2 regions of the Alteromonas sp. 5NS40-0096 genome follow, and region 2 is predicted to be linked to the other one. Evidence: predicted binding sites of a transcription regulator. Region 2 holds the regulator's gene; the other holds the start of a gene.

Region 1 (4,175 bases), on a different contig from region 2:
GTTATCGAGCGCCTCAAGCCACCGAATTGTTTCGATTACAGCGCAACCAGGTGTTGGCGGATTTGGATAGTGTCACAGCCCAGCAATACGAAGTTGGCGTGAAAACCTATCAAGACAGCTGGTCACTTGTGGCGTCGATTTATGAGCTCACTAAAGACAATGTGATTTACCGTGATAGTGATTTCTTCAATCTCAGTAATGGTGAAACACGCCATCAGGGCATAGAGTTGAGCCTAAGTGCGAAGCTAAATGAACTGTTTAGTGCAAGGCTAAATGGTAGCTACAGTCGTCAGACTTATGAACACGAACAACTTATCAACGGGGTTCAAATTCAAGGCAATGAAATTGATACGGCTCCACGATGGTTGCTAAATGGCGTGTTAGTCTGGCAGCCTGCGACTCACTTTAGCACTGAGCTGGAGTGGCAACACATCAGCCAATACTTCACCGATCCAGAAAATTTACACCAGTACAATGGTCATCACCTGTTTGCTCTCTATAGTCAATGGCAAGTGACGGATTCGGTACAACTGGGGTTGCGCATACAAAACCTATTCGACAAGCGATATGCAGAGCGAGCTGACTTTTCTGGGTTCAGTGGTGATAGGTATTTTCCAGGGAGACCGAGAAATGCTCAGCTGACCTTAAATGTGCAGTGGTATTAGACTAAAAGGCAAGGCTGCGTGCTTGCATCGCAGCAAAAATAAGGTATTTTGAATATTTAGTCATTATCTGCAGCAAGATGTCGGAGTATGGTGATGCAATCAATCCACGGCAGTTTCTCCATTACGACCCAAGGGGTCGTCACCCGTGTTGTTGCTCGTGGGCCGTGGAATGAGGAGTTTGTTCTCAGTTTCATGGATGAATATCGCAAGCATATCGAATTGCGCTCCGGTTCAGCTTGGTACGATATCATTATTGCTGAAGGCGAGAGCCTATTCATTCCAGAAGCGGAAGTGACATTGAGTAAGGCTATGGAAGTAGCCTATGCCAGCGGACTAGAGTGCTCAGCAATTGTGTTGGGTAGTTCAGTGGTGGCGCAAAGTGCACAACACCAGTTTCAGCGGATGTTGGAGGGAGCCGAGATCCCTCACGCGTTTTTTGACACCGAAGCACAAGCCATAACGTGGCTTGAATCTAAGGGCATGGCTGCCTAATCACACTGATTTTACTTCTTATTGTGTAACGACTTTCGAGTGTCTCATTTGTGAGACATAAAAGAAGGGGGCCACACATCCATATGTAAACCCAAAACTTGATTAACGGAAGAGAAAATTGGCGAACTGCACGTCCCTGTGCGAGTTCATTGAAACGGTACTAAGAACCAATAACCAGTTTGTCGATAATGCCATTCACATCATTCGTGTTTCGCGTGATGGCTAAAGCAAGTTCTCGTTCAAGATGGTTGTTAACAAAACCTTTTAGTGTGACGATGCCATTGCGGGCATTGACATCAATTGCTAACCCTCTCACTGAGGCTTCAAGCAACAACCGAGTTTTGACTACGGTTTCCACTTTCGCATCCAATTCACTTTGTGCTTCTTCTAACACTGTGTCGCCATCATCCTGATCCGCGATTTCGATGCGATTATTCACGTCTTTTACGCCGTAAAGCGACATAATCAATTCTTCAGCCAATGCTCGCTCTACACTGGTATCGACATCCCCTCTCAATGTCACTACGCCTTTGACAACGTGAGTTTCTATTGAGAAGGAATTCAAATTGTCATTCAGTAGTAAGGTGGTTTCCACCTTACCTGCCACCCAAGCGTCATGCGCTTGCTGCTGCCATACTTGCTCGTCGGCGTATGCGCCGCTACTCATAGCTAACAGGGTAAACAAGACGAATCTTTTCATTGTCCTACTCCCAGTGGTGAGACTTGATATTGCTATAGCGAGCTCCGTGCCAGTTTTTTAAATTATTGTTTTTGTTGGTTATTTTTATTTTTTGTCTCAGATTTTGTTAAATCAGGCGTGAATAATGTCGCGATTTGGCAACACCTTATGATGGAAGCGTAGTTTTTCAGCTTAGCGCGAACAATAAAGCATCAATTTAATGATTTTTTACGTCTTCGTAACATTTTTGCAAAGTGGCTGAAGTGGACTAGTTTTAAGACATAGCGCGCAGAAAACCCCTTTGGGAGTGATCTTTATGTTCGACAAAATATCAGTTCGAAACCGTCTGCTATTGGTATCAATCGTACCTTTAGTGGTTTCAACGTTGGTCATGGTGATACTGGTACAGAGCAAACTCGACAATCTCATCGAGAAAGAAGTGGAGACCGCGGAAACCCTGTTGCTTGATACCAAAAAAGCCGAGTTAAAAACCATAATGCAGATGGTTTATGCCACGATTAAGCCCATATATGAGGCGGGTGGGAGCAGAGACGAAGCGGTTGAATTGATGCGCAGAATGGAGTTTGGAGAAGACGGATATATATTCGGGTACGATGCAGACGCAATCCGCATATTCTCTGGCTCCTCCGACGCGAAAATTGGCGAAAGCTACGCTGATTTTAAAGACGTCAATGGCGTGTATCTAATTCGAGACCTGATTACTGCGGGTAAACAAAATGGCCGAGGAACGGGCTCTGAATTTGTGGCTTATCATTTTCCTCGCCTAGGACAGACGAAAGCAGTTGCGAAATTGTCTTACTCAATGTATCTGGAACGCTGGCAATTAATGATAGGCACAGGTGTCTACATCGATCAGATCGAAAAGCAGGTATCCAAATTCAGCGCCCAGAGTTTAGCGTCTGAGCAGGAGCTTTTAGTTTCGATTGTCATTTCCGCGGTGGTCATTTTAGCCGCGCTTGTGTTTTGTAGTATTGTGGTAATGGGGTCAATTCTCACACCACTGAGAGCGGTCACAGATTCTATTCAGCGACTGTCCAGCGGTAATGGCGATTTGACCCAACGTCTTCCTGTTAATGACAAATTTGAATTGGGTCAGCTGTCTGCGGGCCTCAATGCACTATTGGAATCGCTTAGCCATCTCATCACAAGGGTGAAAGATGTGTCGATGAATGTGAAATCAGAGAGTGGCAAACTCACCGCTGAAGTCATGCGTATCGAAGAAGTTAGCTCACTTCAACACAGAGAAATCGAACAAGTCGCAGCCGCTACAACCCAAATGTCACAAACTGCGCAACAGGTGGCGAATAATGCTGGCAGTGCTGCCGATGCGGCTCAACTGGCTGACCAAAATGGTCAACAAGCTTTAGTGAAGGTGGATGAAAGTATCAATGAAATGGACCAGTTGAAAGAGGAGATGGAAAAGGCGAGTAATGTCGTAAAACAAGTTGGCCACGACGTGGAAAACATTAGCGCCGTCTTGCAGGTTATTGAAAACATTGCGGAACAGACAAACTTGCTGGCATTGAATGCGGCGATAGAAGCAGCAAGAGCGGGCGAACAAGGCCGAGGATTTGCGGTGGTAGCTGATGAGGTGCGCAATCTCGCGAGCAAAACCCAAGGTAGCACTGAAGAAATTCAAGAAATGATCAGTAAATTACAGACAGGTTCGCGTTCTGCCGTGTCGGTGATGGAATCAAATATCAGTCGAAGTGGTGCGGTAGAAAATAGTATCGCAGATACGTCAAATAGCTTGTCGGAAATCGCCGGTTCAGTTGAGACAATGAACAGCGTTAACACACAAATTGCGGCCGCGGCGGAAGAACAGAGTTTGGTGGGTGGTGAAATCAGTAAACGTATCGCGGAAATCTCTGAACAAACCACAGAATTAAGCCAAATTGCGGTAAACAGCTGCAAGAATGCTGAAAAAATGGGTGCCGTCACCCATGATTTAGAGTTAATCGTGGGTCAGTTTAAAGTGTAAGTACATGCCGCTTTTCAGCGGCATGTAGCACATCACGGGCGCGACAATAAATAATGGAATGCACTACTCGCCTAGGGCTTGGAGCTGCCTAATTTCACTAATCGACTTTGGAAACGATAGATAGCTGTTTAACAATACTGTGTTTTTTAGGCTCACCTTTCAGCTTGGTTGATAAAGGGATTTCAGAGCTCGATTTAGTCGAGAGTTGCTCTTTGTGCTTGCCTTTTGTTTCCGCTTTTTCCGAAATTTTCCATAGCAATTTTGCAAAGTCTCTCAGGTCTTCTGGTGCCGCATAAATCGTGATTTCTTCCGCGTTGATGTCTTTTTCTACTGTGAT
Region 2 (4,175 bases):
ACAGGCACATCAAGGCCAGTGAGGTGCTTAAGATCGGGTTCCCAGTGAGGGTTGGGTAAAAAGCGGGCGTCAAACACGTAATCCGCATCTTTGGGGATACCGTGTTTAAAACCGAATGATTCAAATACGAGTACTAAACGAGAACTTTTTTTGCCTAAAATTCTCTCTCTGATGAGCTCAGCCAGTTGATGGATGGAAAAGCCATCAGTGTCGATATACAAATCGGCGCGTTCAGCGATAGGGGCGAGTAACCCGGATTCGGCTTTAATGGCCTGAGACAAGGACTTATTGAGTTTGGTTAAGGGGTGTAATCTGCGTGTTTCGCTGAAGCGTTTAACTAGAATGTCGTCACTGGCATCAATGTAGACGATGGTCATATCCCAAGTGTCAGGCATGTAGTCCAGTATTTCTACAAGGTCTGCGGGATCTTTTGGTAAGTTTCGAACATCAATACTAACGGCGACTTGGTCGTATTCATCCACCACAGTGTGCGTGAGTGTCGGCAAAAGGTTAACAGGAATGTTATCTACGCAATAATAGCCTAAGTCTTCTAATGCGCGTAAGGCTACAGATTTCCCAGAGCCTGAACGTCCACTTATGATAATTAGTTTCACGGCCCCGTCTCCCTGTATGGTGCGTTAGGCTAATGCTTGAAGAATGTCGTCACTCGTTTTGGCGTTTCGAATCGCTTTAACGGTCGATTTGTCGCTTAGTTTACCCGCTACGGTTGCTAATGTCTGCAAATGCCCCTCGGTTTGCTCTTCTGGCACAAGCAGAGCAAAAAAGATATCGACAGGTTGATCATCGATGGCATCAAAATTTATCGCGGGCGTGCTGGTGACAATAATTGCGGTTACCCGCTCCAGGCCTGCTAGTCTGCCATGGGGAAGAGCAATACCATTACCGATTCCCGTGCTTCCCATACGTTCGCGATTTAACAGTGCACTCAATACGGTAGATTGTTCAACAGACGGGTGATTGTTAGCGGCAATTTCGCTAATAATCTCTAGAATTCGTTTTTTACTATTGCACTGGACCGCACATTGCGTGCGATCCAGGCTGACTATGGCTGTGATATCCATCAGATAGGGTTAGTGCCTTTTCAGTTTTTCCTTATGCTTGATCACTTGGCGATCAAGCTTGTCTACCATACTATCGATGGCGGCGTACATGTCTTCATTTTCCGATGAGGCAAACACTTCCGCTCCGCTAAGGTGCATCGTAGCTTCTGCTTTTTGATTAAGTTTTTCGACATTGAGGATAACATGCACGTTAGATATGTGGTCGAAGTGACGTTCTAGCTTGCTGAACTTGGTGTCGACATAGTTACGCAAAGAATCAGTTATTTCAACATGATGACCAGTAAGGTTTATTTGCATATTTCGTCTTCCTTATAGGTGGAGCCTAAATCAGGCTTTTTCGTTGGTTAGACGGGGGAATCGAGAGAGACTCCCGGTATTTTGCTATTGTCCGCCGGGCAACTTTAATTCCTTGGTCGGCCAACAATTGAGCAATCTTACTATCACTTAATGGTTTACTCGGGGTCTCAGCGGCAACCAGTTTCTTGATCAACGCTCGAATCGCGGTTGACGAACATTCTCCACCAGACTCCGTTGCCACGTGGCTCGAGAAGAAATACTTCAACTCGTAGATACCGCGAGGCGTATGCATATATTTTTGGGTCGTAACGCGAGAGATGGTGGATTCATGCATATCGACCATTTCTGCTACATCGTTTAACACCATTGGTTTCATCATTTCTGGACCGTGTTCGAAGAAACCCATTTGCTGTTGGACAATACAATTTGCCACCTTCATCAGCGTATCGTTTCTCGATTCTAGGCTTTTGATAAACCACTTGGCTTCTTGCATATGTGAGCGAATAAATTGTGAATCACTGCTGCTTCGCGCACTTTTACTCATCGCAGCGTACTGCTGATTAATGCTGAGTTTCGGCAAACTATCCGGGTTGAGTTCAACCACCCAACGGCCGTTCTTCTTCGCGACTGATACATCCGGAATGACGTATTCAGGCTCTTTGGTAATTAACGCTGAGCCCGGTCTAGGATTAAGCCCTTGCAAAAGCACCATTGCTTCTCTGAGCTGGTCTTCTTTTAGCTTAGTCTTACGCATCAGTGTTCGGTAATCTTTGCTACCGAGCAAATCCGCGTAATCGGTTAGCAGCATTTTTGCTTCTGCTAGCCAAGGTGTATCAGGGGGAAACTGATTGAGTTGCACCAATAAACATTCCTGCGGCGTCCGAGATCCTGAACCTAAGGGGTCGAATTGTTGAATTCGCTTCAATACACATTCGACTTCATCCTCTTCGATAAGTTCCTCTGTCTCGTCATCGGTATTCACACTTTGCAGAATATCTTCAACGGTTACCGTTAAATACCCTGACTCATCGATTGAGTCGATAATCGCCATTGCGATTACACGGTCGATATCACTAAATGGTGTCAGACCCATCTGCCAAAGCAAGTGAGCTTGGATATCGTCGGTGGTCTCGCCTTGAAATACTTGGTCGTCATCTGATGCTGCCATAGGTGCAGGGGCCGAAGACGCTGAATAATACTCATCCCATGTACTGTCGATAGGAAGTTCGTCGGGTAACCCGTCTTTTTCTAATGCATCAGAGGTTTCAATATTATCTGAACTAGGTGCAGGAGCTTCGGCAGTGGCATCGTTTTCACTGTCTAAGTTACTTTTTTGCGGTTGATCGCCATCGCCAATATCTTCGACTTCTAAGAGTGGATTTGAGTCGAGTGCTTCTTGGATTTCCTGCTGCAAGTCGAGCGTAGAGAGCTGCAAAAGCTTGATCGCTTGTTGCAACTGAGGGGTCATTGTGAGTTGTTGACTAAACTTTAGCTGTAAAGAAGGTTTCATCTACGTCTTAACTTTCTCATTTTCCTGCTTTTTTACCTTAAACAATGAACCGAGTGCAAGTCCGAATTGCGGTTCCTGTTGGCTCATTTGTAACCCGCTATACTAACTATAGCTTGAATTGCTCTCCTAGGTATACATCTCTTACTTTTTGATTGCTTAAAACTTGCTCTGCGGAGCCCTGAGCAATCAATTCCCCATGACTAACAATGTAGGCTTTTTCACAAACATCAAGGGTTTCACGCACATTGTGGTCGGTTATTAGGATGCCAATTCCGCGGTCGCGCAGATGTTGAATTATTTTTTTTATGTCGTTTACCGAAATGGGGTCGACGCCAGCAAAAGGTTCATCTAGCAATATGAACTGTGGGTTGGCCGCCAACGCTCTCGCAATTTCCACTCGACGCCGTTCTCCACCCGACAAACTCATCCCATTGCTGTTGCGAATATGGTTGATGTTAAATTCGTCCAGCAAAGCGTCAGCTTCCTCTTCTTGTTGCTGACGGTTTAAGTCTTTTCGGGTTTGTAAAATCGCCATGACGTTTTCGTGTACCGTCATTTTGCGGAAAATAGACGCTTCTTGAGGTAAATAACCGATACCTTGGCGCGCGCGCTCATGCATAGGTTGGTGTGTCAGTTCGTTGTCATCAATGTGGATGCTACCCTTGTTCAGTGGCACCAAACCAACAATCATGTAAAACGTTGTCGTCTTACCCGCGCCGTTTGGGCCGAGTAGTCCAACGATTTCGCCACTGGATACCGACAAGCTCACATCGCGTACCACTTGCCTAGAACGATAGGATTTTGCCAAATGAGAGGCAGTTAATGTAGCCATTACTTTGGTTGGTCCTCGTCGTTTTTATCTTCGTCTTTAGATTCGACTTGGTCGGTCAGATCTTTGATGGCTTCAGGCCTAAACACAGTAGTGACTCTGCCATTTTGTTGCTCCGACCCTTGTGCCAACATCTGTTCTTTTTCCATGTCATAGGTAATGGTATCACCGCGCACCATACTGGTGTCTTGCTGTAGCTCTGCATTTCCTTTCAGTGAAATTTTGCGTTTGCTCACTTCATAGCGAATTTCATTGGCCTTGGCATTCACCGATTTACCGTCGGTGACTTGCTGGGTATAGCTCGCGGGATTGCCTCGCGCGATGAATACTTCGTTGCCTTCGCCATCAGTGGCAACCACTTCGACCTCATCCGCTTCGATAACTAACGAGCCTTGGGTGATGTAAACATCAGTTTTGAACAGTGATATTTTGTTAATTCCATCAACAAACTGAGACG

What was found. The regulator sigma-54, encoded in region 2, starts transcription at its own class of promoters, with help from an activator protein. The targets are predictions, from matches to a motif close to GTTGGCACGNNNNTNGNNT.
Region 1: AC27G9_RS14070 (BON domain-containing protein) is a predicted target of sigma-54. The motif match lies at 1,893-1,911, and genes of this name have one in related genera.

The regions. Positions count from the first base shown of each region.
Region 1 is NZ_BAAJLQ010000004.1:323,825-327,999, forward strand. Features, by position in the region: gene AC27G9_RS14060 (TonB-dependent receptor) at 1-665, shown strand, start outside; gene AC27G9_RS14065 (hypothetical protein) at 759-1,157, shown strand; gene AC27G9_RS14070 (BON domain-containing protein) at 1,318-1,857, opposite strand; gene AC27G9_RS14075 (methyl-accepting chemotaxis protein) at 2,153-3,838, shown strand; gene AC27G9_RS14080 (hypothetical protein) at 3,936-4,175, opposite strand, start outside.
Region 2 is NZ_BAAJLQ010000002.1:275,374-279,548, forward strand. Features, by position in the region: gene rapZ (RNase adapter RapZ) at 1-614, opposite strand, end outside; gene ptsN (PTS IIA-like nitrogen regulatory protein PtsN) at 639-1,082, opposite strand; gene hpf (ribosome hibernation promoting factor) at 1,092-1,379, opposite strand; gene AC27G9_RS07160 (RNA polymerase factor sigma-54) at 1,405-2,889, opposite strand; gene lptB (LPS export ABC transporter ATP-binding protein) at 2,996-3,721, opposite strand; gene lptA (lipopolysaccharide transport periplasmic protein LptA) at 3,721-4,175, opposite strand, start outside.